DNA from 3 places in the Variovorax sp. GW821-FHT09B01 genome. Region 3 is predicted to be linked to each of the others. Evidence: riboswitches for the same ligand, from Rfam matches in the RefSeq annotation. Region 3 holds a riboswitch; each other region holds the start of a gene.

Evidence for each region. A riboswitch is a leader RNA that binds a small molecule or an ion and turns the genes downstream of it on or off. The one in region 3 is predicted to bind cobalamin.
Region 1: another riboswitch for cobalamin. It lies ahead of AC07RV_RS33825 (TonB-dependent receptor); the one in region 3 lies ahead of AC07RV_RS08095 (TonB-dependent receptor domain-containing protein).
Region 2: another riboswitch for cobalamin. It lies ahead of AC07RV_RS14420 (TonB-dependent receptor); the one in region 3 lies ahead of AC07RV_RS08095 (TonB-dependent receptor domain-containing protein).

Annotation. Positions count from the first base shown of each region.
Region 1 covers NZ_JBWKPQ010000018.1:86,491-96,124, reverse strand. The annotation lists gene AC07RV_RS33830 (ATP-binding protein) at 1-1,909, shown strand, start outside; cobalamin riboswitch at 1,984-2,240, shown strand; gene AC07RV_RS33825 (TonB-dependent receptor) at 2,427-4,511, shown strand; gene AC07RV_RS33820 (ABC transporter substrate-binding protein) at 4,550-5,425, shown strand; gene AC07RV_RS33815 (FecCD family ABC transporter permease) at 5,422-6,423, shown strand; gene AC07RV_RS33810 (ABC transporter ATP-binding protein) at 6,420-7,160, shown strand; gene AC07RV_RS33805 (LLM class flavin-dependent oxidoreductase) at 7,157-8,185, shown strand; gene AC07RV_RS33800 (inositol monophosphatase family protein) at 8,232-9,065, shown strand; gene AC07RV_RS33795 (DUF3606 domain-containing protein) at 9,078-9,287, opposite strand; gene AC07RV_RS33790 (hypothetical protein) at 9,428-9,634, opposite strand, start outside.
Region 2 covers NZ_JBWKPQ010000003.1:629,107-638,740, forward strand. The annotation lists gene AC07RV_RS14405 (cation:proton antiporter domain-containing protein) at 1-34, shown strand, start outside; gene AC07RV_RS14410 (hypothetical protein) at 46-450, opposite strand; gene AC07RV_RS14415 (hypothetical protein) at 705-1,001, shown strand; cobalamin riboswitch at 1,048-1,326, shown strand; gene AC07RV_RS14420 (TonB-dependent receptor) at 1,468-3,663, shown strand; gene AC07RV_RS14425 (PepSY domain-containing protein) at 3,665-5,233, shown strand; gene AC07RV_RS14430 (energy-coupling factor ABC transporter permease) at 5,304-5,981, shown strand; gene cobW (cobalamin biosynthesis protein CobW) at 5,993-7,054, shown strand; gene cobN (cobaltochelatase subunit CobN) at 7,057-9,634, shown strand, end outside.
Region 3 covers NZ_JBWKPQ010000002.1:192,546-202,179, forward strand. The annotation lists gene AC07RV_RS08055 (LysR substrate-binding domain-containing protein) at 1-869, shown strand, start outside; gene AC07RV_RS08060 (Bug family tripartite tricarboxylate transporter substrate binding protein) at 879-1,868, opposite strand; gene AC07RV_RS08065 (carboxymuconolactone decarboxylase family protein) at 1,905-2,300, opposite strand; gene AC07RV_RS08070 (FAD-dependent monooxygenase) at 2,314-3,456, opposite strand; gene AC07RV_RS08075 (sulfite exporter TauE/SafE family protein) at 3,638-4,459, opposite strand; gene AC07RV_RS08080 (cell division protein ZapA) at 5,034-5,378, opposite strand; gene AC07RV_RS08085 (hypothetical protein) at 5,375-5,599, opposite strand; gene AC07RV_RS08090 (ClcB-like voltage-gated chloride channel protein) at 5,691-7,412, opposite strand; cobalamin riboswitch at 7,518-7,765, shown strand; gene AC07RV_RS08095 (TonB-dependent receptor domain-containing protein) at 7,862-9,634, shown strand, end outside.

The sequences.
Region 1 (9,634 bases), on a different contig from region 3:
GCGCCGCTTCGACCTGATCCTGCACCGCGTCGGCTACGAGCTGGTGGCCGAATTCGAAGCCCGCGACGCCACGGCGGACGCGGTCTCGGACTTCGCGCTCAAGGCGCACCGCGCGATGGACCGGCTCAAGCGCCAGGGCTCGATCGACGGCCTGCTCAATCTCTCGGTGGAAGCCGTGCGGCAACTCACGGGCTTCGACCGCGTGATGGCCTACCGCTTCCGCCACGACGACAGCGGCGAGGTGGTGGCCGAGCGCCGCCACGAGGCGCTCGAGCCCTTCGTGGGCCGCCGCTATCCGGCCAGCGACATCCCGGCCCAGGCGCGCCGGCTCTACGTGATCAACACCCTGCGCCTGATCGCCGACGTGCAGTCCGCGCCGGTCGGGCTCGACGTGGCCGATCCGCAGCTGCCGCCGCTGGACATGAGCCAGTGCACGCTGCGCAGCGTGTCGCCGATCCACATCGAGTACCTGCGCAACATGGGCGTGGGCGCGTCGATGAGCATCTCGATCGTCATCAACGGCCAGCTCTGGGGCATGCTGGCCTGCCACCATCGCAGCGCCCACCAGGTGCCCTACGCCATCCGCATGGCCTGCGACGTGCTCGCGCAGGTGCTGGCCTCGAACGTGCAGAGCCTGCTGGCGCGCGAGCAGGCGGGCCGAGCCTCGAGCGCGGCGCAGTTGCGCGGCTCGCTGATCGAGGCCGTGCTGCATGCCGAGGACACCTTCAGCGCTCTGATCGGCCTGGCGCGCCCGCTGGCCGATGCCTTCGACGCGCAGGCGGCGGTGATCGCCGAGCAGTCGCGGCTGCACGTGGAAGGCGATACGCCGCGCGAGGCCGCGGCGGCGCTGATGCAGTGGCTCACCGCGTCGAAGAACGGCGACGAGATCGTGGCGCTGCACGAGCGCGAGCAACTGCCTGAGAACCTGCGTTCGCTGGGCGGCGTGTGGTGCGGCTTTCTCGCGCTGCGCTTCGACGCGATCGACAACGGCTGGCTGGTGCTCGCGCGCAAGGAACAGGTCGAGACCATCAACTGGGGCGGCAAGCCCGAGAAGCACTACGTGAGCGGCCCGCTCGGGCCGCGGCTCACGCCGCGCGGCTCCTTCGACGTCTGGAAGCAGACCGTGCGCGACACCAGCGTGCCCTGGGGCGTCAACGATCTCGACTTCGCGCGCCAGCTGCGCGACGAGCTGATCCGCGCCAGCGCGGCGCGGCTGGCCGACACCTACAAGGCCCGCACCGAGCTGCTGGCCGTGCTCGGCCACGACCTGCGCGACCCGCTGCAGTCGATCACGATGGCCGCCAAGCTGCTCGAACGCAGCCTGCCCGACGGCAGCAACGCCGGCGCGCGGCTGGGCCAGCGCATCCAGACCTCGAGCAGCCGCATGGCGCGGCTGATCGGCCAGGTGCTCGACGCCTCGCGCCTGCAAAGCGGCATGGGCCTGCAGATGGTGCCGGTCCAGATCGACCTGGCGCGGCTGCTGGAAGACGCAGTCGACGAGTCGCGCACTGCCTACCCGGGCTCGCAGCTCGAGCTGGACGCACCCAGATCGCTGCCCGTGCTGGCCGACCCCGACCGCATGGCGCAGTTGATCGGCAACCTCGTGAGCAATGCGCGCCACCACGGCCTGCCCGGCGAGGCGGTGCGCGTCCGGCTCGAGCAGGTCGACGCGCACGTGGTGTTCAGCGTGGCCAACCGCGCGCCGCCGATCGACGCCGCGCTGGTGCCCGATTTGTTCAGCGCCTTCAAGCAGCGCAGCGTGCCCAACGAGCGCAACAAGGGCGGACTGGGCCTGGGGCTGCACATCGCGCAGGCCATCGTGCGCTCGCACCGCGGCAGCATCGGCTATGCGCACGACGACGGCTACGTGGTGTTCACGGTGCGGCTGCCACACACGCCCACACCCTGAGCTTTTCGCGCCAGACGGCGCAAGACCCGCTCCTATAATCCGCCCCGCCGGCCGATGCAAACGAAAGCATCACCCAAGCCGGCGTGCGCGAAGGTGCGCCGGTCCCGTGACCGGCGTTAAACGGGAAGCAGGTGACGAGCTCCACGGGGCCCCATTCCTGCGCTGCCCCCGCAACGGTCGGCGGATTCGCGGTCCTCACGGTCGATGCCTTCGCGGGCACCGGCGGCCACTGTGCCTCGGCATGGGAAGGCGAGGATCGCGGCCGCGAAGCATCGCTCGATGCCTCGCGGCGCTCCGCAAGCCCGGATACCGGCCTTCGCCTCGTTCGGTCGCTGCGGGAGTGCAGGCAAGCCGGGCCGGTCACGCGTGGGCGCGGACCCGGTCGCTTGCAGCATCCATCGGCGCCCGGTTTGTTCTCATGGCCCGCGGGAGCGCGGGCCCGAAGGAAGCCCACGTGCGCAACATCTCCAGGCGCGGTCGCGTCAGACCCCACCAAGCCCTCATCGGATCCGGCGTCATGCTACTCGCCTCGGTCGCTTCGGCGCAGGACGCCGAGGGCGCCGGCTCGCTGCCGCCCACCACCGTCAGCGACCGCAAGACCATCTCCACCGCCACGCGCCAGGAGGCCGACACGCTGCGGCTGCCCTTCGCCACCTATTCGGTCGAACGCGCGCAGCTCGACGCAGTGGGCGCCGTCACGCTCGAGGACACGCTGCGCAGCGTGCCGGGCCTGCAGTACGGCACGCAGGGCAACTACTACTCGCGCTTCGAGACCCGCGGCCTGCGCGACACGCAGGACGTGCTGGTGCTGATGGACGGCGTGCCGCTGCGCCTGCTGCAGGGCAATGCCGACATCACGCTGATCGCGCCCGACCTGGTGGACCGGCTCGAGTTCATCAAGGGCCCGGCCTCGGCGCTCTACGGCAAGAACGCGATCGGCGGCGTGGCGCAGTTCTTCATGAAGCCCGAGCGCGCGGGCGGCAGCCTCACGGCCACCGTCGGCAGCTACGGCCGCCTCGACGGCAGCCTGCGCTACCGCTGGGACTTCGAGCGCGGCAACCTCTACATCGGCGTGGCCAACAGCGACTACAACGGCTTCCAGCGCGATGCCGGCCGCGCGCAGTCGGCCCTGCTGGTCGGCGGCGACTTCGCCGTCACGCGCAACTGGACCACCGGCTTCCAGCTCTACGACACGCGCGTGCGCGGCGACCGCGGCTCGATCGTGCCGCTGGTCAACGGCAAGCCGATCTTCGGCATCACGTCGCGCAACAACTACGGCATTCCCGACTCCTACGTCACGGGCGACTACCAGTCGTTCTCATGGAAGAACCGCTTCGAGCTCGGCGCCGGCTGGTCGATCAACCACTTGAGCAGCTTCGCGCGCTACAACCGCTTCTTCGCCGGCGGCATCACCATCGTTCCGCCGCCTGCGGCCGTGAGCAAGGGCTATTCCGAGAGCTACACCGCCGACCGCGGCGTGTATCACGAGCTCGCGGCCACGCACCTGATGGCGGGCAAGGGCTGGAGCAACGAGTTCCAGGCCGGCTTCAACCTCGAACGCGGCTGGCAGGGCCTCGACTCGCCGAGCTTCAGCAACGCGCCCACCTACCGCGGGCCGTTCTACGACATCCCCGTGAGCAACGTGCGCAACGATCCGCGCGGCGTGCGCGGCAGCATCACCTCCTCGCGCTTCGACCAGGAGGTGCGCAGCGTCTATCTGCAGGACCGCTTTGAGTACGGCCCGGTCGGCTTCACGCTGGGCGTGCGCCACGACCGCTTCGAGCAGACCCTGGCCCGCACGGGCACGCAGGTGATCTCGGCGCAGGAAGGCAGCCACACCAGCCCGCGCGCCGGCGTGGACTGGCTGTTCCTGCAGGGCGATGCCTCCTCGCACGCCGTGTTCGCGAACTGGAGCGAAGGCTTCCGGCCGCAGGCCGTGGCGCTCAACACGCGCGGGGGCGTGGTGGTGCCCGACATCCTGCGGCCCGAGATCACGCGCAGCAAGGAAGTGGGCCTGAAGGGCCGCGCGGCGGACGACCGCTGGAGCTACCAGCTCAGCCTGTTCGAGGCCGAGAAGATCGACGGCCAGCGCGCCTACCGCAACGGCCCCGACTCCTTCGTCTTCAGCAACGCGACCTCGCGCACCAAGGGCATCGAAACCCAGTTGCAGTTCCAGCTCTCGCCGCGCTGGAACGGCTACCTGCACTACACCTGGCAGGACGCGCGGCTCAAGGACTTCCAGACTTACACCGACACCGGCGCGCGCAGCACCAACTTCGGCGGCTACCGCGTGCGCATGTCGGCCCACAACATCGCGGGCGCGGGCCTGACCTATGCGCACGGCGCCTGGGCCGTGACCGGCACGGCCAGCTACGTGGGCAGCCGCTACCTCCGCGACAATGCGGTCAATCCGCAGAAGCTGCCAGGCTACCTGCTGCTCAACGTAGCCGTGGCCTATCGCGTCAATCCTTCGCTCACACTGCAGGCCGGGGTGAACAACCTGACGAACAAGTACTACATCGCCGACGACCTGTCGGCGCAGGAAGCCGGCAACGCCGGCGCACCGAGGACGGTGTTCGTCCGCGCGCGCTACACCTTCTGAGCGTGAACCGGCGCGACGCAATCCTCGGCATGGTGTGCATGACGGCCGTTCTGCCCGCGGGCGCCGAGGAGGCGCCGTCGGGCGGCTTCCCGCGCGAACTCGTCGATGCGCTGGGCCGGCGCGTGGTCGTGCCGCGCGCGCCGCAACGCATCGTCGTGGTGTTCCCGAGCAACGTCGAGCTGGCCTGGGCCCTGGGCCTGGCCGACCGCGTGGTGGCCATCGGCGGGCGCGTGCGCTGGCCCGAGGACGCGCGTGCCAAGCCCAGCATCGGCGGCGCGCTCGGCTACTCGGCCGAGGCGGTGGCCGCCTTCCGGCCCGACCTGCTCGTGGTCACGCCCTCGCACCATTCGGCGCTGTCGCTGGTCGATGCCTTCGACCGCGCGAAGCTGCCCTGCGTGGTGCTCGCGCATCCCGACCTGCCCTCGGTGTTCCGCAACATCGACCTGCTCGGACGCGCGACGGGTGCCGACGAACAGGCCCGCCGGGTGCGCGAGGACATGCAGGCGCGGCTGGCCGCGATCGAACGCCGGCTCGAGGGCGCGCCGCGCCGCAGCGTCTATTTCGAGACCGCCGCCGCCGCGCGCGGCGCCTTCCAGACCGTGGGCACGGGCCACTATGCCAACGACGCGCTCGGCTGGGCCGGCGGACGCAACGTGTTCGCCGACCTCCAGGGCGCGGCCCAGGTCAGTGCCGAAGCGATCTTCGCGCGCGACCCCGACGTGATCGTCTCGCTGCAGCAGGTGCCGCGCGATCCGGCGCTGATCGGCCAGCGCCCCGGCTGGCACACGCTGCGCGCCGTGCGCACGAAGCGCGTGGTCGTGCTCGAGCGCGGCCACAAGCTGATTCCCGGTCCGCGCCAGATCGAGGCCGTCGAGCAGTACGCACGCGCGCTGCATCCGGAGCGCTTCGCATGAGGCACGCGACCGACGGCCGACGTGCTTCGATGGCCACGGTGTGGCTCGTGTTGCTCCTGCTGCTGGCCGCGGCCGTGGTGCTCGCGCTGAGCGTGGGCGCCGCCACGGTCTGGCCCACGCAGTGGTGGGGCACCGACACCTTGCAGGCCGAACTGGTGCGCGTGTGGCGCGCGCCGCGCGTGGCCGGGGCCTTCTTCGTCGGCGCCTGCCTGTCGTTGGCGGGCCTGGTGTTCCAGGGCGTGTTCCGCAACCCGCTGGCCGAACCCTACCTGCTCGGCAGCGCCAGCGGCGCAGCCGTGGGCGCCGCGGTCTCGCTGCTGCTGCCGGCGCTGGTGCCCACCGCGCTGAGCCTGCCGGTGCTGGCTTTCGCGGGCGCCTGGGGCGCGAGCTGGCTGGTGCTGCTGGCCGGCAGGCTCGGCGGTGGCTGGCAGAGCAACCGCCTGCTGCTCGCGGGCGTCGGCCTGGCCGCGATCCTGGCCGCCCTGCGCAGCCTCATCGTGATCGTGTTCGGCGACGAGTCGACCAACCTGCGCGCCATCATCTCGTGGCAGCTCGGTGGCGTGCAGACGCCCACGAGCGCCGAGATCGCCGTGCTCGCACCCGTGCTGCTGGTGCTGGTGCTGCTGGTTCGCGCGCTGGGCCGCGGCCTCGACGCGCTCGGGCTGGGCGAGGACTCGGCCCATGCGATGGGCGTGCGCGCCGCCTCCTTCTCGGCGCGTGCCGTGCTCGTGGCCTCGCTCGCGACCGCGCTGGCCGTGAGCTGGGGCGGCCTGATCGGCTTCGTGGGCCTGATCGTGCCGCACGTAATGCGCTGGTGGATCGGCCCGCTGCATGCGCGCCTCACCATTCCCTGCGCCATCGCGGGCGGCGGTCTCATGGTGCTGGTGGATGCGCTGGCGCGCTCGGCCATGGCCCCGAGCGAGATCCCCGCGGGCCTGCTGACGGCACTGATCGGCGGCCCCTTCTTCCTCGCGCTGCTGCTGTGGAGGCGCGGATGACGGCCGACGCCCTGCGCCTCGAAGGCCTGCGGGTGCGGGCCTCGGGCCGCACCCTGCTCGATGGCATCGACCTCGCGATCCCCGAACGCGGCCTGTTCGGCATCGTCGGCCCCAACGGCTCGGGCAAGACCACGCTGCTGCGCGCCGCGCTCGGGCTGGTGCGCCCGCGCGAGGGCCGCATTGCGCTGCTCGGGCGCGCGCTCGACCGATGGAAACCGGCCGAGCTCGCGCGCCACATCGGTTATGTCGCGCAGCACGGCGAGAGCCATTGGGACCTGACCGTGCGCGAGATGCTGCAGCTGCAGCGCCCGGGCCGCGCACCCGATCCCGCGCTGGTCGCACGCTTCGAGCTCGATGCGCTGATCGACCGCCGCCATGCCTCGCTGTCGGGCGGCGAACGCGCCCGCGTCGGCGTGGCGCGTGCACTCGCGCACGACCCACGCCTGCTGGTGGCCGACGAGCCCGCGGCCCACCTCGACATTCCGCACCACCACCGCCTGATGGCCCTGCTGCGCGACAGCGCCCGCACGCGCGCCGTGCTCGTGGTGCTGCACGACCTGCATGTGGCGAGCACCTGGTGCGACCAGCTCGCGCTGCTCGGCCAGGGCCGGCTGGTGGCGACCGGAACGCCCACCGAGGTGCTGAGCGACGAACGCCTGGCGCAGGCCTATGGCCCGGGCATCGCCGCCTTCTCGAGCGGCGGCCTGCGCTTCTTCACGGCCGCCCCCGCGCCATGACGGCACCCGCGCTGCGCATCGACCTGGCCGGCTGGTCGCGCGAGGCCACGCTCGGCCCGTCGCGCGAGTTCTTCGCGTTCTTCGAGGAGGCCGAGCGGTTGGGCTTCGACGGTGCGTGGTTCCACGAATTCCGCCTGCTGGCCGAAGGCGGCCCCTATCCCTCGCCCCTGCTGCTGGCGGCCGCGCTGCTCGCGCGCACCGAACGGCTGCGCATCGGCATCTCCGCGCTGGTGGTGCCGCTGCACCATCCGCTGCTGCTGACCGAGGAGATCGCGCAGCTCGGGCTGCAGAGCGATGGCCGCTTCGATGCGGGCCTGGGGCGCGGCACCGATGCATCGACCCTGCGCGCGCTCGAGATCGACCCGCAGCAGACGCGCGAGCGCTTCGCGCACGGCTGCCGCCTCGTGGTCGCGGCCTTGCGCGGCGAGAGCGTGTCGTCGAGCGACGGCCCCTGGCGCTTCGAGGCGCAGCAGATCCGCCATCTCACGACCTCGGCACCGCCGCTGTACATCGCGGGCTCGACCGAGGAGACGATGCGCTTTGCCGTCAGCGAGGACCTGCCGCTGCTGTTGAGCCTGGAGCCACCGGAGCAGGCGCAGCTCGCGCATGTGGAGGCGGCTTTCGCTGCGCTCGACGGTGAAACGGTGGCACCGCGACGGGCCTCGTTCCTCGCGCGTTCCTCGCTGTCGCGCTACGTCTGTATCGGCGCGACCCCGGCCGAGGCGCGTCGGCAGTTCGACGAGTTGCTGCCCCTGCTCCACCGGCGGCGCGAGCATTTCGCGATCCTGCGCGGGCAAGCCCCGGGCACCTTGGCGATGCGCGATCCTGCCGAGGTGCTGCGCACGCAGGCGATCGTCGGCGATCCGGCTTCCTGTCTGGAACAGATACAGGCCCTCACCGCACGCACCGGCATTCGGCAACTGCGCTGCGTCTTCAATGGCAACGGGGTGCTCGACCCCTCGGTGGCGATGCGCGGGATGCGTCTGTTCGCGCAAGAGGTGTTGCCGGTGCTCAAGCGGGGCTGAAGGAACCGCCTTATCCTTCTGCGGGCCCACTCCCCTGGTACCTCGCATGCCTGCCTCGCCTTTCACTTCCGACGACCTCGCGTTCCTGGGATCGCTTCTCGCCACTGCCGCGCGCGAAGAGATCATGCCGCGCTTCCAGACGCTCCACACCGTCGACCGCCGGCGCAAGACCTCGTCCTTCGACATCGTGACCGACGCCGACGAGGCCTGCGAGGCCGCAGTGCTCACGGCCTTGCGCGCGCGCCACCCCGAGGCCGTGCTGATCGGCGAGGAGGCCTGCACGCGCGACCCCGCGCTGCTCGACGCCATCGACGACGCCGAGCTGGCCTTCATCGTCGACCCGCTCGATGGCACCAAGAACTTCGCGAACGGCCTGCCGCTGTTCGGCACGATGGCGTCCGTGACCGTGCGCGGCGAGGTGGTCGCCGCGGCGATCCACGATCCGGTGCGCGCCGACACGGCCTTCGCGATCCGCGGCGAGGGCGCGTGGATCGAATCGGCCACGGGCACGAAGCACCAGCTGCAGGTCGCGCCCGCCGTGCCCGTCGACAAAATGGAAGCCATCGTCGGCACGAACTTCCTGCCCGAGCCGCTTCGCAGCGAAGTCAATGCGCGGTTGTCGCGCCTGGGCATGACCAACTGGTTCCGCTGCGCCGCGCACGAGTACCGGCTCGCGGCCGCGGGCGACATCGACGCCCTGTTCTACAACAAGCTCATGCCCTGGGACCATGCCGCGGGTTGGCTGTTGCATCGCGAAGCGGGCGGCTACGCGGCGCATCACGACGGCTCGGCGTACCGGCCTGCGCACCGGACCGGCGGGCTGATCTGCACCGCCGATCGCGCGAGCTACGACGCGGTGCGTGCGGCCCTGTTGGGCTGAGCTGCGCCAGGGTCAACTCCTCTTCGCCTCGTCGACGCGCTCGGCATTGGTGGTGCTGCGCGACCCCTTCAGATGAAGTTCGATGTCCGAGGCGTTCGAACCGACGGCGCGAATGGCTTCCTCGACCTGCTCGTGGGTGGCGTCGAGCTTGCGGGCGAGTTCCTTGATGTCCGCAGCGCTCTTCGTATCGATGCTCTGGGATGGGTGATGGGTGGATGCCATGGTGTCTCCTGTGAAGGGGTGGATGAAAGGCACTCGCGAGGGGCGAGTGCGGAAGCGATGTCGAAGCCGGCGGCGGACCACCGGTTCGCCTCTGACGGCGTGAGTGCTGCGCGCGCGTGGAAACGAGAAGCCCGGATCCTTTAAGCCCGTCCCTGCCCGTCGCCTGTTCGGTCGTGAACCCACCGCATGGCTTGCTGTTGGCCATGCCGCAACGCTTCTTCGGCGGTCGCATAGGGATCGGCGTCCTGCGGCAAGCGCGTTGGCTGGTCCGGCTGCGCCATCCAATCCACCGCGACCTTGCAGGGCCCACGCGAATCCGGCTCGAGTACCAGCCGGAAGGCATGGCC
Region 2 (9,634 bases), on a different contig from region 3:
CGGCGCGCCCACCGTGCCGGGCGCGCCGGCCTGAACGTGCGCTAGTTAGAGGTCCTCGATCACCAGCATCCGATAGCGCTGGGCGATCGAGTACGGCACCGTGCGCACCACCTCCATCATGCGTTCGGCATCGTCCTGTTCCTCGGTGCGCACCAGCAGCGCCGTGTGGCCTTCGCGCGCCAGCTTGGTGTAGGCGCGCACCGTCGCGCCCTCGGTGCCCGCGGAGGGCAGGGGATTGTCCGCATCGGCCACCGTGGGCGTGATCTCGGCCAGCACCGTCCGGGGCGGCAGCAGGAAGATGTCGTCCGCGCTCACGCCGTTGTCGACGAGCTGGCGGCCGATGCGCTCGGCGTCCTCGGCGCTCGCGAACATCACCACCGAGTAACCGGTGGGATAGAACGCGCCGCCGATGGTCGCTCGCATCGAGGGATCCAGGGTGAATCGCTTCATGGGGCCTCCTGTCGTCTGGGCTTGCGGCGTGCCGCGGGTGTTTGATCCATGGGCAAAACTTAGGTCGCGCACCAACGCCCGCCTGTAGGAGAAGCCCGGAAGCTGGGAACGGTCGGGGCCACCGCCTGCCGCAGGAAGCACACAGGGTTTTCGCCGGCGGTGAACGTGATGAAGTGCCCGCGCGTTGTGACAGGGCGTGTCTACGATCCCGGCGCTGCGCCGCTTTCGCCAACGCCCACCTTCCAGAGCCTCGCGTGAACACCATCCCCGCCACCTTGTCGCCGTCGCCCCGCAACCTCGCGCTGACCGTCCACGAGCTGGAGCCCGGCGAGTTCTACTGGGTGCTGATGGAGGCGGTCGACGATGCCGCGGGCGAGGGCGCGGTGCATTCCTACCTGCCGCTCGAGGCGGCCATCGAGCCGCATTCCAGCTATTCCAATGCGCTGGTGGCCGGCGTCAGCGTGCTGCGCCGGCTGTTCGGCACCGAAGGCCCGGGCCGGCCGCAGGACACCCGCACGCCGGACGTCCCCGGCGGCACCCGCTCCCTATAATCCCCGCCGTTCGGTGCAGTCTTTCTTCTAAAAGCAAAGACCGCACCGGCACCACGGTTCGAAGGTGCCCCGCCAGCCATGCATGCCATGGCCACGGGGTTAAACGGGAAGCAGGTGCGACGCGTCGTCCGGACGCCTCCATTCCTGCGCTGCCCCCGCAACGGTCAGCGGATCTGGAAGTCCTCACGCCATGCCCCCAGGGCATCGGCAGCCACTGCGCCCCCAAGGCGTGGGAAGGCGAGGGCTTCCGCAACGGCGCTGCAGTTTCGACTGCGCGCCGCTGCACTCCGCGAGCCCGGATACCGGCCTTCGTCACCGCCTCGGACGCTGCGGGAGTGCGTGTCCGGGCCGCCGGCCGGCGAAGCGCTTGCTTTTCCCGCCGCCGGTCCCGGCCATCGATCGACTTCCCGCCGTGTCCACGTTCGGTCAGAGAACCTGCGGGGACGCGGGTCGGAGGAGAAGTCACATGGATCACGCATCGCCGTCGGGCGATCGCACGGGCGCGGCCGGCCGCCGCCCGCACCGCCACCGGGGTCGCCCCGCCGCCCGCCGCCTCGGCGGCGTTTCCGCCGCCATCGGCCTGGCCTTCGGTGCCGGCAGCAGCTTCGCGCAGCAGGCCGCCCCCAGCCTGCCGCCGGTGCAGGTCGAGGCCGGTGCCCAGGCCGCGCTGTCGCTCGCCGAGCCCACGCAGACCGGCAGCCGCCTCGGCCTCACGCCGCTCGAGACGCCCGCCAGCATCGAGGTGCTGACCGGCGAGACCATCCGCGCGCGCGGCGACGTCTCCGTCATCGAGGCCGCCACCCGCGCCACCGGCATCACGGGTTCGCCCGCGCCGGGCAACGGCAGCACCTCGATGGCCGCGCGCGGCTTCTCGGGCCATGGCTCGGTGATGCAGCTGTTCGACGGCACGCGGCTGTTCGCGGGCGCGGGCACCGTCACCTTCCCGTTCGACACCTGGTCGGTCGACCGCATCGAGGTGCTGCGCGGCGCGGCCTCGGTCATGTACGGCGAAGGCGCGATCGGCGGCGCGATCAACGTGGTGCCCAAGAAGCCCACGCGTGGACCGGTCCGCAATGAGGCTTTGCTGAGCTACGGCTCCGACGCCACGCGCCAGGCCGCCTTCGGCAGCGGCGGCGCGATCAACGACAAGCTTTCGTACCGCTTCGACATCAGCCACCGCGCCACCCACGGCTTCATGGCGCGTGGCGAGGGCGAGAGCCTGGCCGTCGGTGGCGCGCTGCGGCTGGACGTCTCGCCCGAGCTGCAGTTCACCCTGTCGCACGACGAGGGCCGCCAGTCGCCGCAGCGCTACCAGGGCGTGCCGCTGATCGACGGGCGCCTCGACAGCCGGACCCTGCGCCAGAACTACAACGTCGACGACGCCGAGCTCAAGTACGACGACAAGTGGACCCGCCTCGACGCGCTCTGGACGCCCAGCGATGCCGTCACCGTGCACAACCAGCTCTACCGGCTCGCGAGCCAGCGCCACTGGCGCAACAGCGAGACCTATACCTTCAATGCCGCCACGCGCCGCGTGACGCGCGGCGACTACCTCGAGATCGGCCACGACCAGGAGCAGGTCGGCAACCGCACCGACGCCACCTTCCGGCACGAACTGTTCGGCATGAAGAACCAGGTGCTGGTGGGCTTCGACGTGAACCGCATCGACTTCCTGAACTCGAGCGACTCGCCCTACGGCGGTCGCTCGGTGGTCGACCCCTTCGTCTTCCTGCCCGGCTACTACCAGTCGCCGTCGCCCTACCTGCCGCGCTACCGGACCCGCACCAGCACCTATGCCGTGTTCGCCGAGGACAAGCTGGCCTTCAATGAGCGCTGGTCGCTGGTCACCAGCCTGCGCTGGGACCATGCCAAGGTGGCTCGCACCGACCTGGCCAACGCGGCCAACAGCCTCACGAAGACCTTCGAGTACGCCACCGGCCGCATCGGCGCGGTGTATGCGCCCGATGCCTCGCAGTCCTTCTATGCGCAGCTGGCGCATGCGGCCGATCCGCTGACCTCGCTGATCAGCACCTCGACCACGCAGGCACCGTTCGACCTCAGCACCGGCAACCAGGTCGAGGTCGGCTACAAGCGCCAGCTGGCCGACAACCGCGGCGCCTGGACCGTGGCCGCCTACCGCATCGAAAAGAAGAAGCTGCTGTCGCGCGACCAGAACAACCCCACCGTCTCGCAGCAGGTCGGCAAGCAGTCGTCCGAGGGCATCGAGGCCACGCTCGACCTCGCGCTGACCCCGACGCTGCGGCTCGAGGCCAATGCGGCCAAGCTGCGCGCGCGCTACGACGACTTCAACGAGGTCGTGAGCGGCCGGCTGGTCTCGCGCGCCGGCAACACGCCGTTCGGCGTGCCCGAGGAAGCGGCCAACGTGTTCCTGCACTGGCATTTCCTGCCGCAGTGGGAGGCCGAGTTCGGTGTGCGCTATGTCGGCTCGCGCCAGGTCGACGCGGCCAACTCGCGCAAGATCGGCTCCTACACCGTGGCCGACGCCTCGGTGAGCTGGCAGGCCAACAAGTCGCTCAAGCTCGCGCTGCGCGGCTACAACCTCGGCGACCGCCGCTATCCGCTGTCGTTCTCGAACAGCGGCAACCAGTGGCTGCTGGGCCGTCCGCGCTCCTTCGAGCTGTCGGCGCTGGTGAACTTCTGAGATGACGCACGCCGCGCGCCGCGCCCGCGCCGATCGCACCGCCTGGCAGCGCGCGTGGCCGCTCGTGCGCCACTGGCTCTACTGGACCCACCGCTGGCTCGGCATCGGCGGCTGCCTGCTGTTCGTCATGTGGTTCGTCTCGGGCGTGGTGATGATGTACGTGGGCTATCCCGCGCTTACCGAGGCCGAGCGGCTCGCGGGGCTGCGCGCGCTCGATGTCGGGCAGGCCCGGGTCTCGCCCGTGGCCGCGCTCGAGGCCCTGCCCGAAGCAGCGCGCCAGCAGCCGCCGCGCCGCGTCGCGCTCGAGATGCAGGGCGGCGCGCAGCCGCAGCCGGTGTGGCGCATCGTCGATGCGCGCGGCGGCAGCCATGCGGTGTCGGCGCGCGATGGCCGGCTGCTGGCCGGCACCGACGCCGCGCAGGCCGAGGCCGTGGCGCGCGACTTCTCGGGCCAGCCCGGCGCGCGCTGGGCCGAGACGCTCGAGCGCGACCAGTGGACCGTGCCGCAGGGCCTCAACCCGCTGCGTCCGCTGCACCGCATCGAACTCAACGACGCGGCGGGCACCGAGCTCTACGTGTCGGCGCGCACCGGCGAGGTGGTGCGCGACACCACGCGCTCCGAGCGCTTCTGGAACTGGCTCGGCTCGGTGCCGCACTGGATCTACTTCACGCCGCTGCGCGCCGATCCGCCGCTGTGGCACGACGTGGTGGTGTGGCTCTCGGCCGCCTGCATCGTCTCGGCCGTGACCGGCATCGTGATCGGCATCCTGCGCCTCCGGCTGCGCCGGCGCTTTCGCAACGGTTCCGTCACGCCCTACACCGGCTGGATGGCCTGGCACCACATCACGGGGCTGGTCGGCGGCTTCTTCGTGCTGACCTGGATCGTGAGCGGCTGGCTCTCGATGAACCCGAACCGCTGGTTCGAGCGCAACCCGGTCGACGCGGCCGCGATGGCGCGCTACACCGGCGGCGAGATATCGACCTTTCCGTGGCCGCCCGCCACGCTGCCGGCGGGCGAGGGCGACGCGGCACCGCGCGAGGCGCTGCTGCAATGGTTCGACGGCCGGCCGCTGCTGCAGCTGCGCGATGCGCAGGCACGCGTGCGCGTGGTCGATGCCGCGAGCGGCGCGCCGGCCTCGATCGCGCGCGAGGACATCGTGCGCGCGGCCGCCCGGCTGCGCCCCGGCGCCACGGTGAGCGAGGCCGTGCTGCAGACCGCCTACGACTTCCACTGGTACGGCCACCACCGCGAGCGCGTGCTGCCGGTCTGGCGCCTCGCGTTCGACGACCCCGCGCGCACCCGGCTCTACATCGACCCGGCCAACGGCCAACTGGCCGGCAGCAGCGACCGCAACGCGCGGCTGCGGCGCTGGCTGTTCAATGCGGCCCACAGCCTCGACTTCCCCTGGCTGATCCAGTACCGGCCGGCCTGGGACCTGGTGGTGTGGCTGCTGTCGACCGTCGGCGCCGTGGCCTCGGCCAGCGGCGTGGTGATCGGCTGGCGCCGGCTGCGGCCGCGCTCGCGTTCTCCCACCGTGACGGGCGCGCGGCGCCTGCCCCAGCGTTCATGAAGCGGGCTCGCCATCGCGGGTCCATGATCCAATCCACTTTCGCACTGCGGTGCCATTCAGGAGCTGTCCCATGCACATCGAACCCGGTCTCGTCGACGGATCCAAGATCTTTCTCAGCTATGCCACCGGCGCCGCGGCGCTCGCCTACACCGGCAAGGTGGCTTTCGACACCCTGCTGAAGGACGGCCTGGCCGCCCTGGCGCTGCGCTCGGCGATCGCCGTGGCGCTGGTGTTCTGCTTCTTCGAAGTGCTGCCGCACCACCCGGTGGGTGTGTCGGAAGTGCACCTGATCCTCGGCACCACCTTGCTGCTGGTGTTCGGGCTCGCGCCCGCGTCCATCGGCCTGGCGGGCGGGCTGCTGGTGCAGAGCCTGTTCTTCGAGCCGCAGGACCTGCCGCAGTACGGCATGAACGTCACGACCCTGCTGGTGCCGCTGTTCGCCACGGCCGTGCTCGCGCGCCGCATCATTCCCGAGAAACTGGCCTATGTGGACATCGGCTACCGCGAGGCCTTCAAGCTGTCGGTGGCCTACCAGGGCGGCATCGTGGTGTGGGTCGGCTTCTGGGCGCTCTACGGCCGCGGCACCGGGCTCGCGAACCTCGGCGAGATCGCCAGCTTCGGCGCGGCCTACATGACGGTGGTGCTGGTCGAGCCGCTGGTCGACCTCGGCGTGCTCGCCGGTGCCAAGGCCTGGCGCCGGCTGCAGGGCTCGGCCTTCGTCGAACGTCGCCTCTACACCGGCGCCTGAAAGAAATCTCCATGACCACCAGCAACGCAAAAATCCCCGTCACCATCGTCACGGGCTTCCTCGGCAGCGGCAAGACCACCTTGATGCGCCACATCCTCGGCAATGCCGAGGGCCGCCGCATCGCGGTGATCGTCAACGAGTTCGGCGAGCTCGGCATCGACGGCGAGATCCTGCGCGGTTGCGGCATCGGCTGCGACGACGAGGGCAACGAGCGCGAGGGCGCGCTCTACGAACTCGCCAACGGCTGCGTCTGCTGCACCGTGCAGGAGGAATTCCTGCCCGTGATGCTGCAGCTCGCCGAGCGCCGCGACCAGCTCGATGCCGTGCTGATCGAGACCTCGGGCCTGGCGCTGCCCAAGCCGCTGGTGCAGGCCTTCCAGTGGCCCGACATCGCCAACGTCTTCACCGTCGACTCGGTCGTGACCGTGGTCGACGGCCCGGCCGCCGCGGCGGGCCAGTTCGCCGAGAACCCGGTGGCGGTCGACGCGCAGCGCCGCGCCGACCCCAACCTCGACCACGAGTCGCCGCTGCACGAGCTGTTCGAGGACCAGCTCTCGGCCGCCGACCTGGTGGTGCTCAACAAGGCCGACCTGCTCGACGAGGCCGCGCGCGCGCGCGTCGAGGCGCTGGTGCGCGAGGAGCTGCCGCCCGAGGTCAAGATCGTGACGGCCACCGAGGGCAAGCTGCCGCTCGCGCTGCTGCTGGGCCAGGGCCGCGCGGCCGAGACCACCATCCACCTGCGCGAGAGCCACCACGACCACGAGGAAGACCACGATCACGACGAGTTCGACTCGCTGGTGATCGACCTGCCCGCGATGGACCGCGAGCGGCTGCTGGCCGCGCTGGCCGCGCTGGTCGAGCGCCACACCATCTACCGCGTCAAGGGCTTCGTCGCCGTGCCTGGCAAGCCGATGCGCCTGCTGGTGCAGGGCGTGGGCCGGCGCTTCGACCACCACTTCGATCGCCGCTGGCGCGACGGCGAGGCGCCGCGCACGCAGCTGGTCTTCATCGGCGAGGACCTGGACGAGGCCGCGCTGCGCGAGGTGCTCGAGGGCGCGGCGCTGCCGGCCTGACGATGCACCTGCTGAGCACCCAGCCCGGACGCTTCGTCGAGGACGACCCGGGCGTCGTCACCCGGCTCGACCAGACGCCGGGCGAGATCGTGGTGCTCAGTTCGGCCGATACCACGCTGGCCCTGCTGTCGGCCGCGCGCGGCGCGCTCGCGGCCAGCGATCCCGGCTATCCCTCGCTGCGGTTGGCCAACCTCATGTACCTGCGCCAGCCGGCCTCGTTCGACCTCTATGCCGACGAGGTGCTGCGGCATGCGCGCGTGGTGGTGGTCGACCATCTCGGCGCGGCCTCGGCCTGGCCCTATGGCCTGCAGCAGCTCGAGAAGCTCGCGCGCCGGCACGGCCAGCAGCTCGCCATCTTCTCGGGCGATCTGCAGGAGGACGAGGACCTGCTCGCGCGCAGCACCGCGCCGCGCGCCGTCTGCCACCGGCTGTGGCAGTACCTGCGCGCGGGCGGCCCGGCCAATGCGCTGCAGTTCCTGCGCGCGGTGGCCTTCCATGGCCTGCGCCATGGCGACGAGCCGCTGCCGCCACGCAGCCTGCCGCAGGTGGCGTTGCACGTGCCGGGCCTGCCCGCCACCTCGGCCGTGCCCGGCATCGACGACCTGCGCGCGCGCTGGCGGCCCGGCGCGCCGGTGGTGGCGCTGGTGTTCTACCGCTCGCACCTGCTGTCGGGCAACACGGCCGCCTTCGACGCGCTGGCCGAGGCGCTGCAGGCCGAGGGCCTGAACCCGCTGCCGCTGGCGCTCGATTCGCTCAAGGACCCGCTGTGCCTGTCGGCGCTGCGCGAGCTCTGCGCCACGCACGCGGTGCAGCTGGTGCTCAACACCACCGCCTTCGCGGCGCTGGGGCATGACGGCGACGAGGGCGGCGAACCGGCGCTGGCCGGCGATGCGCCCGTGCTGCAGGTGATCGTGAGCGGCGGCAACCGCGAGGACTGGCTGGCCGACAGCCAGGGCCTGCGGCCGCGCGACATCGCGATGCAGGTCGCGCTGCCCGAGATGGACGGCCGCATCGTGACGCGCGCCGTGAGCTTCAAGGGCCTGCTGCATCGCTGCGAGCTGACGCAGACCGAGGTGGTCGGCTACCGCGCCGAGCCCGACCGCATCGCCTTCGTGGCCGAGCTCGCGCGCCGCTGGTGCCGCCTGCGCAGCCTGCCGGCGGCCGACAAGCGGCTCGCGCTGGTGCTCGCCAACTACCCGGGCAGCGAGGGCCGCATCGGCAGCGGCGTGGGGCTCGACACGCCGGCCTCGGTGATCGCGATCCTCGGAACGCTGCGCGCCGAGGGCTATGCGCTCGGCGATCCGAAGGCGCTGCCGGCCGATGGCGACAGCCTGATGCAGACCTTGCAGCAGGGCATCGCCAACGACCCGCGCGAATGGCCCGCGCGGCCCGCCTGGCAGAGCTACGCGCTGGCCGACTACCGCGCGCGCCTGGCCGCGCTGCCCGAAGGCATGGCCGCGGCCATCGACGAACGCTGGGGCCCGCCCGAGCAGGACCCGATGCTGCGCCAGGGCCGCTTCATGATCGCGGGCCTGCGGCTGGGCCAGGTCTTCGTCGGCATCCAGCCCGCGCGCGCGCTGAACCTCTCGGGCTCGCAGGACTATGCGAGCTACCACGACGCCGAGGCCGTGCCGCCGCACGGCTACCTGGCCTTCTACTTCTGGCTGCGCGACGTGTTCGGCATCGACGCGGTGGTGCACGTGGGCAAGCACGGCAACCTCGAATGGCTGCCGGGCAAGAGCATCGCGCTGACGCAGGCCTGCTGGCCCGACGCGGTGCTCGGGCCGCTGCCCAACGTCTATCCCTTCATCGTCAACGACCCGGGCGAGGGCGCGCAGGCCAAACGCCGCACCCAGGCCGTGATCGTCGACCACCTGATGCCGCCGCTCACGCGCGCCGAGAACCACGGCCCGATGCAGGACCTCGAGCGCCAGGTCGACGAGTACTACGACGCGCTGCTGGTCGATGCGCGCCGCGCACGCGTGCTGCGCGCGCAGATCCTCGCGGCCGTGCGCGCCCAGCATCTGGTCGACGAGCTCGACGCGGCGGGCGCGGCGGACGATGCCGTGCTCGCGCGCGTCGACGCCTACCTCTGCGAGCTCAAGGAAACCCAGATCCGCGACGGCCTGCATGTGTTCGGTGCCTCGCCCGAGGGCCGGCTGCGGCGCGACACGCTGCTGGCGCTGGCGCGCTATCCGGCGGGCGACGGCAGCGGTGCCGATGCGGGGTTGCTGGGTGCGCTGTCGCACGACCTGCTGCCCGGCGAGCATTTCGATCCGCTCGACATCGAGCCCGCGACGCCCTGGCAGGGCGCGCGGCCCGCGCTGCTGCAAGCGGTGAGCGACGACCCCTGGCGCCACCAGGGCGACACGCGCGAGCGCCTCGAGCTGCTGGCCACGCGGCTCATCGAAGAGGGCGAATGCCCGGCCGACATGCCGCGCACCGCCGCCGTGCTGGGGCGCATCGCCCAGCGCCTCGCGCCCGCGCTCGATGCATGCGGCGCGCAGGAGCTGCTGCAGCTGTCGCGCGCGCTGCGGGGCCGCTTCGTGCCGCCCGGGCCCAGCGGCTCGCCCTCGCGCG
Region 3 (9,634 bases):
GGCACGTGAGCTTCACGCGCGCCGCGGAAGAACTGAGCGTGACCAACGGCGCCATCAGCCGCCAGGTCGCGCTGCTCGAGGAATGGCTGGGCGTGCCGCTGTTCCGGCGCACCTCCTCGCAGCTCGCTTTGACCGAGGCCGGGCGCCTCTACCTCGGCGAACTGACGGCCACGCTCGACCGCGTGGCGGTGGCCTCGATGCAGTTGCGCGAGCAGGCGGTGCCGACCGCGCTGCGCATCAACGCGCCGCCGACCTTCACCATGCGCTGGCTGCTCTCGCGCCTGCCGGCCTTCCAGCGCAGGCGGCCCGAGGTCGACCTGCGGCTCACCACCTTGCTGGCGCCGGTCAACTTCGACGAGGGCCGCTACGACATCGCCATCGCGGGCGCGCTCGAGCCGCCGCCGCACTGCGTGTCGCGGCCCTTCATGAGCGAGCTGATCCTGCCGGTGTGCCATGTGGACCTGCTCGACGGCGGCCGGCTGCGCGAGCCGCGCGACCTGGCCGCGCAAACGCTCGTGAGCTTCGCCACCGAGCCCTATGCCTGGGAGGACTGGCTCGCGGCCGCCGGCGTGGCCGGGCTCAAGCCCGGCGGCGCGATCCGCTTCGAGCAGATGTACTTCGCGCTGCAGGCCGCGATCGACGGGCTGGGCCTGGCGCTGGTGCCGCTGTTCCTCGCCTTCGACGACATCATCGCGGGCCGGCTGTGCGCGCCCTTCGGCGTGCTGGCCGCCAAGCAGCGGCGCTACTTCGCGAGCACGGCCCATGCCGACCAGGTGACCGAGAGCTTCTGCGAATGGCTGGTGCGCGAGGGCAGCGACACCGAGGCCTCGATGCAGCAATGGCTGCGCTCGCAGGTCCCGGCGTCCTGAGCGCGCCGCTCAGTCCATCTGCACGCCGCTGCGGCGCACCAGCTCGCCCCAGCTCTTGAACTCGCTGGCGACGTAGGCCGCGGCTTCCTCGGGGCTGGCGCTGTAGCGCGGCAGCGCGCCGATGCTGCGCATGCGCCGCTCCACCTCGGGCTTGCGCATCGCCTTGCCGATCGCCTCGTGGGTCGAAGCCACCAGCGTCCTCGAGGTGCCGACGGGGTAGAGCAGCATCAGCCAGGTCGAAGCGCGGAAGTCGGCGAAGCCCTGCTCGATCAATGTGGGCACGGCCAGCGGCGCGTCGAGCCGGCTCGCGGTGGCCGCGCCGAGCGCGCGCAGCTTGCCGCCCTGCACGAAGGCCTGCACGCCGGCCGCGGTCTCGAGCGCCAGCGAGACATTGCCCGCGACCACGTCGGTCAGGCCCGGCGCGCTGCCCTTGTAGGGCACGTGCACGATGTCGATGCCCGCGCGCCGCTTGAGCTCCTCCATCGCGAGGTGCGACACCGTGCCGTTGCCCGAGGAGGCATTGGTGAGCTTGCCCGGGTTGGCCTTGGCATAGGCCACCAGCCCCTGCGCGTCGGTGAAGGGCAGCGAGGGATGGCACACCAGCACGAAGGGCAGGTCGCCGACCAGGCCCACCGCCTCGTAATCCTTGAGCGAGTCGTAGGGCACGCTGCGGTAGAGGTGCGGGTTGGTGGCCACGGCCGACATGTGCGTGAGCATCATCGTCGAGCCGTCGTTGGGCGACTTCGCGAGCTGGCCCATCGCGATGCTGCCGCCCTGGCCCGGTTTGTTGTCGACGATGTAGTTCTCGCCCGTCACGGCCTGCATCTTCTCGGCCATCAGCCGCGCCACGATATCGGTGGCCTGGCCCGGCGGAAAGCCCACGAGGATCTTCGTGACCTTGCCGCGTGACGCGGCCGGCTGCGCGAGCGCCGGCGTGCCCATCGACGCGGCCGCGAGCGCGAGCAGCGCGCGGCGGCTCAGCATTGCCTGGTTGTCCATTGCGTTGTCTCCGATGTTTTTTAAAAGGGCGAAGCTTCAGGCGAGCTTCATCTCCTTGAGCACCTCGCGCGCGTTGCGCAGGCTGTCGAGCGCCGCGGGCACGCCGCAGTAGATGGCGACCTGCAGGAACACCTCCTGCAGCTCGGTGGGCGTGATGCCGTTGTTGATCGCGCCGCGCACATGCAGGCGCAGCTCGTGCGGCCGGTTGAGCGCGCTGATCATGCCGAGGTTCAGCAGGCTGCGGCTGCGCCGGTCCAGGCCCGGGCGGTTCCAGATCTCGTCCCAGCAGTACTCGGTGGTGAGCTGCTGCATCGGCCAGCTGAAGTCGTCGGCCTCGGCGATCGACTTCTCGACGTACTCGGCGCCGAGCACCGCCTTGCGCGTGGCGAGCCCGCGCTGGAACTTCGCCGAGGTGTGGGTTTTGTCTGCCATGTCGTCGCTCCCTTCAGGCCACGGCCGCCTCGGCCAGCGGCGCGTTCCAGGCGTCGTAGGCATAGACCCAGTCGGAGTCCTGCGGATCGCGCAGCCAGGTGTTGGTGCGCGAGGTCAGCTGGACCTTCGAGGTGCGCGGCTTGCGCGTGGCCTCGAAGCGCTGGAAGGCCTCGGCCACGCCGTCGCGGTCGATGCCCTGGAGGCAGCGCGAGAGCACCGCCGCATCCTCGATCGCCATCGCCGCGCCCTGCGCCATGTAGGGCGTCATCGGGTGGCAGGCATCGCCGAGCAGCGTGATGTTGCCTTCGCTCCAGCGCGGCAGCGGGTCGCGGTCGACCAGCGCCCACTTGTGGACCTCGGGGCAGGACTGCAGCACGTGGCGCACCTGCGGATGGAAGTCGGCGAAGGCCTCGCGCAGCGCATGGATGTCGCCCTTGGTGGACCACGACTCGAGGCGGAAGCCGGGCTCGGGCTGGCTGGTCACGAAGTAGACCTCGCTGCGGTCGGGCTTGACGTAGTAGATGACGATGTGGCGGTCCTTGCCCCACCACTTGGTGCACTGGTCGATCTCCTGGCCGCCGAGCAGCGCCGCCGAGAAGGTGGTGCGGTAGGCGATGCGGCCCGTGAAGTTGGGCTCGGACCTGCCGAACAGCTGGTCCTTGACCAGCGAGTGCACGCCGTCGGCCGCCACCACCGCGTCGGCATGCACGGTGGCGCCGTTGGCGAAGCGCAGCTCGACACCGCCGTCGCCTTGCGAGAAGCCCGCGAGCTTATGGCCGCGGCGGATGAATTCGTCGAGCACGGCGCTGTGCAGCGCGGCATGCAGGTCGCCGCGGTGCGCGAGCAGGTAGGGCGCGCCGAACTTCCGCTCGGCGGTCTCGCCGAAGATCATGTCGAAGCGCACCTCGCCGGTGTAGGCGTCCTTGTTGTTCCAGGAGCGCGGGTAGAAGGCCTCGGCGCGCATGCGCTCCTCGAGGCCCAGGCCGCGCAGCACCTGCATCGCGTTGCAGCCGATCTGGATGCCCGCGCCCAGGCGGGTGAATTTCTCGGCCTGTTCGTAGACCATGACGTCGATGCCGACGCGGCGCAGCGCAGCGGCCGTGGCCAGGCCGCCCATGCCGGCGCCGATGATGGCGACCGAAAGTCTCTTGCTCATGTCCGTTCCTCGTGTGGTTGGCGTGAACGGAATGGTCCGGCTTTCGGCCGGTGCGAACCATCGAGATTTGCTGGCGCTGGTTGAGAAAAACTGCTGCGCGCGCAAGCGCACGACGCGCCGGCCGGGCGCGTCGTGACATCGAGAAAAGGGAGACGGAAGAGGTCGGAAGAGAGCCGCGCAATCAGCCGCGCAGACCCTTCCAGAGCATGTAGGCCGCGAGCAGGTACAGGATGCTCGCGAACACGCGCTTGAGCTTCTTCACCGGCAGGTTGTGCGCGGCTCTGGCGCCCAGCGGCGCGGTCAGCACGCTGCACACGGCGATCACCGCGAGCGCGGGCAGCCAGATATAGCCGAAGGAGCCGGCCGGCAAGCCCTGCACCGTCTGGCCGCTGATCACGTAGCCGGCCACGTTGGCCACCGCGATCGGGAAGCCCAGCGCGGCGCTGGTGGCGACCGCGTTGTGGATCGAGATGTTGCACCAGGTCATGAAGGGCACGCTGATGAAGCCGCCGCCCGCGCCGACCAGGCCCGAGACCAGGCCGATGGCGCCGCCGGCGCCGAGCTGGCCCACGGTGCCCGGCATCTGGCGCGTGGGCTTGGGCTTACGGTCGAGGAACATCTGCGTGGCCGAGAAGCCCACGAACAGCGCGAACACGATCGCCAGCGCCGTGCCCTTGAGCAGCGCGAAGATGCCGAGGCTGCCCACGAGGCTGCCGATCACGATGCCGGGCGCGAGGCGCTTGACGATGTCCCAGCGCACCGCGCCGCGCTTGTGGTGCGCGCGCACGCTCGACACCGAGGTGAAGATGATGGTGGCCATCGAGGTCGCGATCGCCATCTTCACCGCGAGGTCGGCCGGCACGCCGCGGTGGCCCATGATGATAGTGATGAACGGCACCATCACCATGCCGCCGCCGATGCCGAGCAGGCCCGCGAGAAAACCGGTGCCGAGGCCGAGGGCGACCAGTTCGGCGATCAGGAGGGGGTCGAGCAGGCTGGTCACGTTCACGCCACGGACTTTCGGGTAAGGCAAGGGCGCCGTGCAACGATGGCAACGGGCCTCGGTTCGAGGGAAAAAGGGAGGGGGGTGGGCCGCAATGCTATCTGAAACGTAGCTGCGGCCCGGCGCGCACGGTCGCGCAGCAGCCAGGATCGGATGTATCGATGTGGATACAGCGTGGGTTCTTGGGGGCGATCCCGCCATGCCGGGGATCGCCGATGTTCGATGCGCACTCAGCGCAACGAAGAGGAATAGGTGTCTGCGAATGGGCGCCAGACTCGCATCCTGAACCGGGGTTCAGGTGGGCGAGGGCAGCAAGACTTCGGGTTCATCTGACGCGAGATGATCACACCCGTCGAGCGATATACCAAGCCCGGCTCCGTAGAGCATTGGAACAAGGACATATAAAGCCCAACGCGCACCGCAGACAGGAACGATTTTACGCCTTCGCGCTGGGGCGGCTCCCGGTTTTTTTGGTGGAATCCCTGCGGCGCGGGCAGGTTTGCATCGAAGTTCTTGCAGTGCGCGCCGATCTCTGCGAATGAGAGAAAGAAAGCGCGCTGATGCTCGGATCAGCTCAGAGCAGATGACCGTCGCCGGCCAGTGCCTGGTCGAGCTTGTGGATCAGTTGCGTGGCCTTCGGATCGACCGCGCCGTCGTCGGCGGGTGCCGCGGCCGGGGCCGTGGTCGGCTCTGCGGGCGGCGCGGCCTTCGCCGTGGCCTCCTGCGCCGCGAGATCGAAGGCCAGGTTCAACGAGGCCAGCACCGCGATGCGATCGCGCGCCTTGACCTTGCCCGCGTCGCGGATCTTGCACATGGCCGCATCCACGCGTTCGACCGCGTCGCGCAGTTGCGCTTCGCCGCCATCGGGACAGCCGAGCAGGTAGCTCTGGCCCATGATCTGAACTTCGATCTGCTTCATGCGGGGGAATCTTCGGAGGGAGGTACGGCCGGCAGCTGCTCGAGCAGCGCATCGAGCCGCGTGCGCGCCGCCGCGAGCCGCGACTTGAGCGCATCGCGCTCGCGCGTCAGCGCATCGACCTGTTCCTGCAGCAGCGCATTCGTGCGCTGCACCTCTTCGTGACGCAAGAGCAGGCGTTCCACGCGCTCGGCGATCTGGTCGATGGGGCTGGAGGCGGGCATGGTGCGCGATTGTAGTTTCCCGTGAAAGCGGCGGTCCTCCGGGGCACCCGCCGCGCCTGGCACGGCATTCTGCGGCCTGCGCGCCGCGCCATCAAACTTCGCTGAGCCGCACGTAGGTGGCGAGCAACGCGCTCTTGGCGGCCACGCCCAGCAGCACCGGATTCGCCGTGCTCTCGATCACCGGCAGCCGCTCGCCCAGGTGCTCGAGGAAGCGCTGCAGCGCCTCGCCCAGGCTGGTGTCGGCCGTGATCGGCGCGATGGCCTGCGACAGCAGGTCCGCCGCGCGCACCTCGGCCGCGGCCGTGCCGAGCGCGGAGAGCGGCACCACGCCGAGGTAGCGCTGCTGCGCATCGACCACGTAGAGGTACTTCACCGGATGCTGCAGGAACAGCCGGCTCATCGCCTCGCGATCGGCCTCGGGGCCGACCACCGTCTGCGCCGGCTGCACCAGGTCGCGGATGTGCAGCGCGCGCAGGCGCAGCTGCTCGTCCTGCTGCTCGCGCCGGCGCAGCGTGATCTCGTACATCGAGCCCGCATTGGCCGAGCGCGCGACGAAATAGGCGATCACGCCGGCCAGCATCAGCGGCAGCATCACCTGGTAGTTGAGCGTCATCTCGAAGATCATGAGGATCGCCATCAGCGGCGCCTGCGTGGCGCCCGCGAGAAAGGCGCCCATGCCCACCACCGCGTAGGCCGAGGGCGCCGACACCGCATGCGGCCACAGCGCCTGCGCGGCATGGCCGAACAGCGCGCCCACCATGCAGCCGAAGAACAGCGCGGGCGTGAACACGCCGCCGACCGCGCCCGAGCCGGCCGTGGCCAGCGTGGCAACCAGCTTGGCCGCCAGCACCATGGCGATCAGGGTCCAGGTCCAGGGCGTGTGCAGCACCGCGTTGACCACGCTGTAACCGTTGCCCCAGACCTCGGGCCAGGGCACCGACACCAGCCCCATCGCGAGCCCGCCGAGCGCGAGCCGCCACGGCAGCGCGCAGGGCAGCCGCGCGAACAGCACCCGGCTGCCCTGCAGCGCGCGCAGGAAGCCCGCGGCCGCGAAGCCCAGCAGCACGCCGAGCAGCGCGAACAGCGGGATCTCGGCGCCATGCAGCTCGGGGAACACCGGCATCTGGTAGGGCGGCTGGTAGCCGGGCAGGGCGCGCATCACGATGTTGGCGACCACCGCCGCGATCAGGATCGGGCCCACGCTCTCCATCACGATCGAGCCCAGCACGATCTCGGCGACGAAGAAGGCGCCCGCGATCGGCGCGTTGTACGCGGCCGTGAGGCCGGCCGCCGCGCCGCAGGCCACCAGCAGCCGCAGCCGCTCGACCGGGAAGCGGAACACCCGGCCCAGCAGCGAGGCGGCCAACGCGGCGAGCTGCACCATCGAGCCCTCGCGGCCGATCGAGCCGCCGGTGCCGATGCTCACGAGCGAGGAGGCGCTGCGCACCAGCGTCTGCGTGACCGGGATGCGGCCGTCGCCGAGCACGATCGCTTCCATGTAGTCGGAGGTGGCGCTGCGCACCGCGACGCGCCTGGCGAGCACGAGCAGGCCGCCGGCCACGAGGCCGCCCGCGGCGGGGAAGGCGATGCGCGCCCACCACGGCAGCGCGCGCGCCATCGCGACCAGGCTGTCGCCGGGGCCGAGCACCAGGTGCTCGAAGCCGCGCAGCGTGGCGCGGAACAGTTCGGTCGCGAGCGTGCCGAGCAGGCCGGCGACGATGGACCACAGCAGCATCGACTGCCAGCCCGAGACGCCGAACAGGCGCTGCAGGGCGGAGCGCAGGCGCAGCAGCGGCGAGGAGCGCAGGGTCATGCGGGGAGTCGGTGATGGCGTCGCATAGCCCGTCGATGTTAGTGCGCGAGGCGCGGCGAACGTCGGGCGCACGCAACTTTCGACTTAAGGCGCGCGGCGCAGCGCCTAGAATCTCGCCCGTTGGTGCCTGCGGCGTGGTTCACGCGCCGCGGTTCAACGGGAAGCAGGAGTGAAGGGACCGGCCGCGCGCCGGCACCGAAGCCGCCTGCGCTGCCCCCGCAACGGTCAAGCAGACGGCGCCGCAAGGTGCCACCCTCTCCACACGAGCCACTGGGCGCCCTGAAACAGGCGCCTGGGAAGGCGGCGAGGGCCGGTCTGCCAGCCCGGATACCGGCCAACAAGGCGGTTCGCGCATGCCCTTCGCTTCGTCGATGCATGCACGAGCCAATGGCGCCCCGGGCGCCGGCGGGGAGGCCGGCAAGGGGCATAGACGTTCGTTCGCTCATTCCATGATTTCCTGCGTTTCCTTCTCGCGCCGTTCGCGCGCTCGCGTTTCTGCGTCCTCCTTGCGCGCGCGCCTGGCCGGCCTGCCGCTGGCCCTGGTGCCGGCCTTCGGTGGCCTGCTGCTGGCCCAGCTGCCATCGGCCGCTTCGGCACAGCAACAGCCCGGCGTGCTCGGCGAGACGGTGGTCACGGCCACCCGCACCGCGCAGCCGCTGTCGGACCTGGTGGCCGATGTCTCGGTGATCGACCGCGAGACCATCGAGCGCAGCGGGGCCGCAAGCGTGGCCGATGTGCTCGCGCGCCAGGCCGGTATCCAGATCGTGAGCAACGGCAGCGTGGGCAACAACACCAGCCTGTTCATCCGTGGCGCCGAAACGCGCTTCACCGCGGTCTATCTCGACGGTGTGCGCATCGATTCGCAAACCACGGGCGGTGCGAACTGGCAGACCATTCCGCTCTCGCAGATCGACCGCATCGAGGTGCTGCGCGGCCCGGCCGCCGCGGTCTACGGCTCCGACGCCATCGGCGGCGTGATCCAGCTGTTCACCAAGCGCGGCGAAGAAGGCGTGTCGCCCTCGATCGGCATTGGCGTCGGCAGCCATGGCCTGTTCCGCACCGAGGCCGCGATCAGCGGCAAGGCCAATGCCTTCGACTATTCGTTCGGCGTGGCGCACGAGGAAAGCCGGGGCTTCAACGTGCAGCCGCTCGAGAAGCGTGCCCCGCTCAAGGACGGCTTCACGAGCCCCGACCGCGACGGCTACAACACCACCTCGGGCAATGTGCGCCTGGGCTGGCAGATCGCGCCCGGCCAACGCATCGAGGCCACTGCGCTGGCGAACGACATGCAGGCGCGCTACGACAACAGGGTCACCGCCAAGAAGCCGCCGGCCTACTACCTCGACGACTTGGGCCGCAACCGGTTGCTGACGGGAGGCCTCACCTGGTCGGCGCAATGGAACGAGGTCTACAGCACGCGGCTGCAGGTGACCGATTCGCAATCGGTCTACAGCACCATGCCTTCGTACTACCGCACCGAGACCCGGCTGCGCGGCTACCTGTTCCAGAACGAGCTGCGCTTCGGGGCGCACCTGGTGACGGCCGCACTCGAACGCCGCGAGGACCGGCTCGAAAACGCGCCCACCAGCGCTACCGACAAGGGGCTGGTGGGCAAGCGCTCGCAGGATGCCGTGGCGCTCGGCTATGGCTTCGTGCAGGGCCCGCATTCGCTGCAGCTCAACGTGCGCCACGACAAGGACAGCGATTTCGGCGGCAAGACCACCGGCAGCGCAGCCTACGGCTTCGCGATCACGCCGAAGCTGCGCGTGACCGCGTCGGCCGGCACCGCCTTCCGCGCCCCCACGCTCTACCAGCGCTTCAGCGAATACGGCAAGCCCGACCTGCAGCCCGAGTCGAGCCGCAACGTCGAGCTCGGCCTCAAGTACACCGATGGCCCGACCAACGCCGGCATCGTGGTCTACCGCAACCAGGTGCGCAACCTGATCGTGTTCGACTCGACCGCCAAGGGCTGCGCCTCGTCCTTCGGCTGCTACGGCAGCACCGCGCGGGCGCGCTACGAGGGCGTGACGCTCTCGGCCGGCCACCGCATCGGCGACGTCACGCTGCGCGCCTCGCTCGACTTCCAGGACCCGCGCGACCTGGCCACCGACAAGCTGCTCGCGCGCCGCGCCAAGCGCTATGCCACGCTGGGCGCCGACTGGCGCCTCGGTGGCTGGACGCTGGGCGCCGAGGTGCAGACCTCGAGCCAGCGCTACGACGAC